2 regions of the Neorhizobium sp. DAR64862/K0K3 genome follow, and region 2 is predicted to be linked to the other one. Evidence: predicted binding sites of a transcription regulator. Region 2 holds the regulator's gene; the other holds the start of a gene.

Region 1 (4,348 bases), 760 kb from region 2:
TCTTCCTGTTCGGCGCCTTTTCGATGCCGCTCTATTCGCTCTGCTCGGCGCATGGCAACGACCACGCCAAGCCCGGCGAACACGCGGTGATCGCGGCAGGCCTCCTGTTCTTCTGGTCGGTCGGCGCCACGTTCGGACCGCTGCTTGCCGCAGCGCTCCTGGAATTCTACGGCCCGCGCGCCTTCTTCCTCTACACGTCCTTCATCTTTGCCGGTTTTGCGATCTACACGCTGCGCCGGATGCGGGTGCGGGCACCGGTGCCGCCGCAGCAGCGCAACTCGCGATTTCGGGCGCTCTTGCGCACGTCGGCTTATTTCAACCGGCTTGCAGACCCTGCGGACCGGGCTAGCGACAAGGACAGGGACGCTGACGGCAACAACAGGAAATAGCCGCCCGCTTCCGGGAAAGGCTGGCCGTTTGTCTTGACATCTGCGGCGGGAAGGGAAAGGAAGGTTGACCACCTGCACGTGAATGAGACGATGATCGAAACAACAATTGCCCTTCAGGAAGCCTGCGAAAAGCTGGCTCAGTCAGACTTCATCACCATCGATACGGAGTTCTTGAGAGAGACGACCTTCTGGCCGGAACTCTGCCTGATCCAGATGGCGAGCCCGACAGTCGAAGTTCTCGTCGATCCGCTGGCAAAAGGGCTCGACCTCAAGCCCTTCTTCGAGCTGATGGCGAATACGGCGGTCACCAAGGTGTTTCATGCCGCGCGCCAGGATATCGAGATCATCCACCATCTCGGCAATCTCGTGCCGCACCCGATCTTCGATACGCAGGTCGCCGCCATGGTGTGCGGCTTCGGCGACAGCGTCTCCTACGACCAGCTGGTCAACCGCATCAAGGGCGTGCAGATCGACAAGTCGTCGCGCTTTACCGATTGGAGCCGCCGGCCGCTTTCCGAAAAGCAGCTCGACTATGCGCTGGCTGACGTCACCCATCTGCGCGACGTCTATCTGTCTCTGAAAGAACAACTGGAACGTGAAGGCCGTGCCCTCTGGCTGACGGAGGAAATGGCGGTTCTCGAGAGCGCGTCGACCTATGATCTGCATCCCGACGATGCCTGGCTTCGTCTGAAGTCGCGGCTGAGGAAGCCAAGCGAACTGGCGATCCTGAAATTCGTCGCCGCATGGCGCGAACGTGAGGCGCGCAGCCGCAACGTGCCGCGCTCGCGCGTGTTGAAGGACGATGCGATCTACGAGATTGCCCAGCAGCAGCCGAAGGATACCGAAGCTCTCGGACGTCTTCGCACCGTGCCGAAGGGCTGGGAACGCTCATCCTCAGGCGCCGCGATCGTCGAGGCTGTCAATACGGCGCTGGCGCTGCCGAAGACCGAGATGCCGCATGCTCCGAAGCATGTGCATCTGCCAGAAGGCACGGGCGCTGCCGTCGAACTCTTGAAGGTTCTGCTGAAGCTCATTTCCGACAAGCAGGGCGTTGCCGCCAAGGTGCTTGCCAATACCGACGATCTGGAAAAGATTGCTGCCGAAGGCGAGTTGGCCGAAGTGGCCGCCCTTTCCGGCTGGCGTCGCGAACTGTTCGGCGAAATCGCGCTGAAGCTGATCGAAGGCGGCGTGGCGCTGCGCTTCGTCAACAAGAAAGTCGAGGCGGTCGAGCTGTAAGGCTCGCCCTCACCGTCTCCAAGCATCCAAGGGATCGGCGTCAGGAGATCTGGAGCACGATCCCTTTTCGCTTGAATCCCAGACTATTCCGGTGTTTCTGCCCCGCTTCACGACGCTGCTGATGGGTGCTTTAGCGCGTCAAAAAACAGACGTAAAACCTTCATCCAAGCGTCAAACGATCATCACCTCACCGTCATGCGTGCCGCCTATCGACGTCGCGTGTTCTTCTCAATCGAACAGGTGATTTGATGACCAAGACCTTTTTAGCCTCCGTCTTCGTAAGTGCCCTCCTCGCCGGCACGGCATTGGCCGACGACCGCGAATTTCCGGCAAAGCTCGCGGGCCAGGCGATCCTGCCGGCCAACACGGTAACGGCTTCCCCATCCGATGTTCCTGAATTTCTCAAGACCTCGGGCAAGTTCACGACGCCTGACCGCAAGCGTACGGAAAAGCTTGGCTCTATCGACGGTAAGGACGGTGTTCGCGTCACCGACGTCAAGCTGCCGTTCAGCGGTCAACCGATCCAGGGCTTTTCCGGGATCAAGGCCATGGCAGACGGCACGTTCTGGACGCTGTCCGACAATGGTTTTGGCTCCAAAGCCAATTCCTCCGACGCGATGCTGTTCCTGCACCAGGTGAAGTTCGACTGGGCGACCAACAAGGTCGATGTCGTCAAGAACATCTTCCTGTCGGACCCCAACAAGATCGCCCCCTTCCCGATCGCCATGGAAGGCAGCGACAAGCGCTACCTGACCGGCGCCGATTTCGATATCGAATCGATCCAGCCGGTGGCAGACGGTTTCTGGCTCGGCGAGGAATTCGGGCCTTACCTCATCAAGGTCGACATGCTCGGCCAGCTGACCGACGTCGTTGCCACTACCGTTGACGGCAAGAAGGTCACCTCGCCCGACAACCCGACCCTTTCGATGCCGGCCAACCCCGCCGCCAAGATGCCGGTCTTCAACCTGAAGCGTTCGGGTGGCTATGAAGGCATGGCACTATCGAAGGATGGGCAGAAGCTTTACGGCCTGCTGGAAGGCCCGATCTTCCTCGACGACGGCAAGGTCGAACAGGCCGATGGGCGCACCGCGCTGCGCGTCATCGAATTCGACATCGCTTCGAAAAGCTGGACTGGTCGTTCCTGGCTCTATCCGCTGTCTGAAAAGGGTGTCGCGATCGGCGATTTCAACATGCTGGATGCCACCACCGCGCTCGTCATCGAACGCGACAACGGCGCCGGCACCAAGGACAAGGCCTGCGCCGATCCGAAGCAGCCGAAACCGGATTGCTTTGATGCGCCGGCCGAACTGAAGCGCGTCTACAAGATCGAGATGACCGACGCCAATGTCGGCGCGGCCGTCCGCAAGATCGGCTATATCGACCTTCTGAACATCAAGGACCCCGACAGCAAGAAGATGGCTGGCTCGAAGGACGGCATCTACGACATGCCGTTCGTGACGATCGAGAATGTCGACCAGATCGACGCGACACACCTGATTATCGGCAATGACAACAACCTGCCCTTCTCGGCCGGTCGCGCCGTCAACAAGGCTGATGACAACGAGTTCAGCCTGATCGAAGCCGCCGAGTTCCTCAACGCGAAGTAAAGCAGTGAGGCGGTGATCGGCAGGCCTCTAGAGCCCGGACATCACCACGACGAAACAGAAAAGGGTATCTGCACCAGCAGGTACCCTTTTCGACTCCATGACACCTCGAACCTGGACGTATTAAAGCTCAGGTATCGCCAGGATTACCATTTCAGGACGTCGTTAAGCGATGATGGCGCTTTCAAGCTTCTGTTCAAGTTCGTCGAAGGATCATTGAGCTGACGGACGATGTCGCTCTTTTGCGACGAGGAAAGATTGCTCCCCGACTGCCGCAGGATCAGGATCTGGTTATTGGCCACACCCTGATCTGTCGTATCCTTGGCAGCGTTTACGCTCAGCTACACGGCCCGCGGATCCTGCAGGCGGTACAGAAAATCTGCTGCCTGGTAGCGAATGGTCTTGTCCGGATCTGCGGCCGCCTGAATCAGCAACGGAAAATCCTCAGCGGCCAGCTTTTGCGACAGAGACGACGCCAGATTGGGGTCGGAGCGGATCATTTCTGCCAGGGCATAGACCACGCCGAGCTTGACGCGGTAATCGTCCGGCGATGCGTGCAGCGCAGACAGCATCATGGGCACTGCGACAACTCCGGCAGAGACCAGAAAGTCGCGGGAATTGCGCCTCAGGAACGTATCCTCGTTCCGTAGGCCGGCAAGCGCCTTCTGAATTTGGTCGACCGATGCTTCCGGCCGAACCGCCGCCTGAGCGAACGCGCTCAGATCCCACCATGCACCTGTCGTGCTGCCGCTAACCTCCGCTGTCGGCCCAGGTGAAAGCGTATCCAGTTCGGACAGGAGAACCAGCGAGCCGTTCTTGACCTGCCGCGCATTATAGTCGAAGCGCCACTGGACCGGCCGGCCTTCGGCGAAAATTGCCCGGATTTTCTGGGCATCGCCTATAAGCTCGAAATACTCTTTGCCAGCTTCCTTTTCGATTGTATCGACCTGCATCCGCATCTGCGTGCTTTGTAGCGATGTACCGAGGCCAAGAAACTTAATCCGTCGGACCATGGCATCCTTGTAGATGTAGAGCGGCTCGTCATCGATTATGCGGATATCGGCGACATGCGAGAAGTCGCCGCTGATCTCGCCTTTAAACAGCGCCGCCGTGCCAGGC
Region 2 (4,348 bases):
GATCGGCATGGTCGCCTTCGTGGCGAACTATCCGACCACGCCGATGGATCCGTCGACAGCGCTGCCGGTACAGATCTACATGTGGGCTAACGAGGCGGAACGCGCCTTCGTTGAACGAACCTCGGGAGCGATCATGATCCTGCTCCTGTTCCTGATCTTGATGAATGTTGGCGCAATTCTCTTGCGACGCCGCTTCGAACGGCGTTGGTAGAGGAAGGGGGAAGCAATGAACATGATGTCAGAAGCTGCAGTTGAGAAGGCGCTGGACAAGAAAATGAACGACGTTGCATATAAGATGATCGGCAAGGATGTCTCCGTTTATTACGGTGACAAGCGCGCTCTTTATGACGTGAACCTGAATGTCCGCCAAAATACCGTCACTGCTTTGATCGGTCCGTCTGGCTGCGGCAAGTCCACCTTCCTGCGCACGATGAACCGCATGAACGACACGATCGAGGGTTGCCGCGTCACCGGCAAGATCACGCTCGACGGCGACGATATCTACGACAAGGAAATCGACGTCGTGGAGCTGCGCGCCCGGGTCGGCATGGTGTTTCAGAAGCCGAACCCGTTCCCGAAGTCGATCTACGAGAACATTGCCTACGGTCCCCGCATCCACGGCCTTGCCCGCGGCAAGACGGAAATGGACGCGATTGTCGAGGCAAGCCTGCAGCGCGCCGGCCTCTGGGCAGAAGTCAAGGATCGCCTGCATGAAGGCGGTACCGGCCTTTCCGGCGGTCAGCAGCAGCGCCTTTGCATCGCCCGTGCGATCGCCGTTTCGCCTGAAGTCATTCTGATGGACGAGCCGTGCTCGGCACTCGACCCCATCGCCACGGCCAAGGTCGAGGAACTGATCCACGAACTGCGCGCCAACTACACGATCGTGATCGTCACCCACTCGATGCAGCAGGCAGCCCGCGTTTCACAGCGCACGGCAATGTTCCATCTCGGCCATCTGGTCGAGGAAAACGATACCGACAAGATGTTCACCAATCCGGATGACCAGCGCACCCAGGATTACATCATGGGCCGCTTCGGCTGATGCGGGCGCAGAGCCCGTCAGCCGCAACTGCAGACATCAAGGATCAGACACATGGTTTCGACCCATATTCTCTCGGCCTATGACGAGGAACTGAAATACCTGAACCGCCGGATCTCCGAAATGGGCGGCCTGGCGGAGCAGATGTGCGGTGATGCCGTGCGTGCGCTCGTCAACTCCGACTCGGCGCTGGCCCAGAAGGTCATCTCGGACGACGTCATTCTCGACCACGCCGAGCGCGATATCCAGGACAAGGCGATCGTCACCATCGCCAAGCGCCAGCCGATGGCAGCCGATCTTCGCGAGATCATCGGCACGCTGCGCATTGCAGCTGACCTGGAACGCGTCGGCGACCTTGGTAAGAACACCGCCAAGCGCGTGCTCGCCGTGCAGGGAACAGGCGTCCCGCGCAAGCTCGCCCGTGGTCTGGAGCATCTTTCCGAACTGGCGCTGGTGCAGCTCAAGGACGTTCTTGATGTCTTCGCCAACCGCTCCGCGGAAAAAGCCGAAATCATCCGCCAGCGCGATGAAGAGATTGACGCGATGTACACCTCGCTGTTCCGCGAACTCCTCACCTACATGATGGAGGATCCGCGCAACATCACCACCTGCACCCATCTCCTGTTCTGCGCCAAGAACATCGAGCGCATCGGCGACCACGCGACCAATATCGCCGAGACCATCTACTACATCGCAACCGGCGCACAGCCGGAGGGCGAACGTCCGAAGGACGATACGTCCAACATGCTCGGCTCCGCCGGGACATGATGCAGCTCTCCCGAAATCGCCTGCCGGTTTCGGGACGATAACTGCCAAAACCAATGACCTGAAGCAGCGCGAGCGGATCTGGCGGATCTAAGTGCAGTTCGGGACGAGTGACGGAGCAAGTCGGAATGCAGCCGAAGATCGCAGTCGTGGAAGACGAAGAGGCCCTCAGCGTCCTCCTTCGGTATAACCTGGAGGCCGAGGGTTACGAGGTCGATACCGTGCTTCGCGGTGACGAAGCGGAAATCAGGCTTCAGGAGCGCGTTCCGGATCTTCTCATTCTCGACTGGATGCTGCCGGGCGTTTCAGGCATCGAACTGTGCCGTCGCCTGCGCATGCGGCCGGAGACGGAACGCCTGCCGATCATCATGCTGACGGCGCGCGGCGAAGAAAGCGAGCGCGTTCGTGGGCTTGCCACGGGCGCCGACGACTATGTGGTCAAGCCGTTTTCGACACCGGAGCTGATGGCCCGCGTCAAGGCGATGCTGCGTCGTGCCCGACCCGAAGTGCTGTCGAGCGTCCTCAAATGCGGCGACATCGAACTCGACCGCGAAACCCACCGCGTTCACCGCAAGAGCCGCGAAGTTCGCCTCGGGCCGACAGAGTTTAGACTTCTAGAATTCCTGATGGCGTCGCCCAGCCGCGTCTTTTCGCGCTCGCAGTTGCTCGACGGCGTCTGGGGCCATGACATCTATGTCGACGAACGCACCGTCGACGTGCATGTGGGGCGCCTGCGGAAGGCACTCAACTTCTCCAACATGCAGGACGTCATCCGCACGGTCCGCGGTGCCGGCTACTCGATGGAAGCCTGAGCACCGCGTCTCCTAGCCGGCAGCGTCATGGCAATGACACCGGTCACGACGCAGGCGAGACCGAGCCAGGCTGTCGAGGCAAGCGTTTCGCCGAGAAACACGACGCCGATGCCAACGCCGATCGGCACCCGCAGATAGGCCTGCGCCGTCGTGCCGACGGAGCCCAGCGTCCGCACCAGCCGGAAATAGATGACGAAGGCGAGCGCCGTCGAAAATACCGCGAGCGCCAACAGGGCGAGCATCGAATCGGTGCTGGGCGTCAGCGTCCAGGGCCGGTCGACCACGAGGCTCACGGGAATGAGGATGGCCGCCCCTGCGATCAGCGATCCCGCGGCGGGCATCATCGGGTCCAATCCCTTAAAATTCTTGCCGAAGATGGCAGCCGCCGCATAGCAGATCGTCGCCGCCACGATGGCGAGTTGAGCCCAGAGGTTCTCGCCCGACCCGGCAAGCGCCTCCATGCCGACGATCAGGCATATGCCGACAATGCCTGCGGCAACTCCAAACAGCTTGGCCGCAGAGACGCTTTCATGGCGCGTGATCAGCGCCGTCAGCAGAAACGCGAAGATCGGCGTCGTGGAACTCAAAATGGTGGCAAGGCCCGCATCGGTCGTCTGTTCGGCCCAGGCAATCAGGGTGAAGGGGACAGCGCTGTTGAGGCCGGCCTGAACCGTGAAGAGCGTCCAGGTCTGCCGGTCGGTCGGCAGCTTCAATCCGCGAAGGCGAAGTGCCGCAGCGAGAATGAGACCGGCGACCAGTGTTCTGACGGCGATAAAGGTGACGGGCGAAATCGTCTCCACACCGACTTTGATCAGCGTGTAGGACGCGCCCCAAAGCGTCGCGAGCGTGAGGAGCAGCAACAGATCCGTTGCCATGCTTGTTTTGGTGTCCGCCATTCCAGTTCCTATCCCCATCCATGCAATCTCCGCCCCTCTTAGCGGAGAGAGGAAAAGAAATGCTTCGGCGACGGCCGAACCGTTGATCGCTGACGGCAAAGTTTTCCGGTGCTAGAACTGGATCATGTCCAATATGGTTTCAGGAAATACGATTGCGGAAGTTGCAAGCCTGATCGGCGATGTCGCGCGCGCCAACATGCTGTCCGCGCTGATGGGCGGCCAGGCGCTGACGGCGGGCGAACTGGCACGCCATGCCGGCGTCACCGCGCAGACAACCAGCGGCCATCTCGGCAAACTGGCCCAGGCGCATCTGATCGCAGTCGAAAAGCAGGGCAGGCACCGCTATTACCGACTTGCCTCTCCGGAAGTCGCGCACGCGATCCACGCGTTGATGGCAGTCGCCGCAGACGGACCGAAGCGCCATCACCCTGTGGGCCCGAAAGATGAAGCGTTACGGCTAGTCCGCACCTGTTACGACCACATGGCCGGCCGTCTCGCCATCGCGCTCGCCGACTCCCTGACCGGCAACGGCTATCTGCTGCTCGGCGATGGAGCCGGCCTGATCACCGATGAAGGTCGGCGTTTCTTTTGTGATTTCGGGATCGATCTCGACCAGCTGACCCGTTCGAAACGCCCGCTCTGCCGGACATGCCTCGATTGGAGCGAGCGACGGCCGCATCTGGCGGGACAAATGGGTGCGGCGCTGCTGGACCGCGCTCTTGGCGTCGGCTGGATCAGCCGCCGAGAGGAAACCCGGGCTCTGCGGATCACGCGCGCCGGAGAGATCGGGTTTGCTGACAAATTCAGGCTTCCATCGGACTGGCGTATTGCACCGT

The links. The regulator PhoB, encoded in region 2, activates phosphate uptake and scavenging genes when phosphate is short. The targets are predictions, from matches to a motif close to TGTCATNNANCTGTCAT.
Region 1: a site for PhoB is predicted at 1,784-1,800, ahead of ACQY1L_RS09245 (esterase-like activity of phytase family protein). Genes of this name have one in related genera too.

What each region holds. Positions count from the first base shown of each region.
Region 1 covers NZ_CP191449.1:1,897,320-1,901,667, forward strand. Annotated here, with positions in the region: gene ACQY1L_RS09235 (MFS transporter) at 1-389, shown strand, start outside; gene rnd (ribonuclease D) at 480-1,625, shown strand; gene ACQY1L_RS09245 (esterase-like activity of phytase family protein) at 1,874-3,232, shown strand; gene ACQY1L_RS09250 (HEAT repeat domain-containing protein) at 3,571-4,348, opposite strand, start outside.
Region 2 covers NZ_CP191449.1:2,658,738-2,663,085, reverse strand. Annotated here, with positions in the region: gene pstA (phosphate ABC transporter permease PstA) at 1-211, shown strand, start outside; gene pstB (phosphate ABC transporter ATP-binding protein PstB) at 227-1,042, shown strand; gene phoU (phosphate signaling complex protein PhoU) at 1,094-1,807, shown strand; gene phoB (phosphate regulon transcriptional regulator PhoB) at 1,933-2,616, shown strand; gene ACQY1L_RS12855 (DMT family transporter) at 2,598-3,512, opposite strand; gene ACQY1L_RS12850 (ArsR/SmtB family transcription factor) at 3,637-4,348, shown strand, end outside.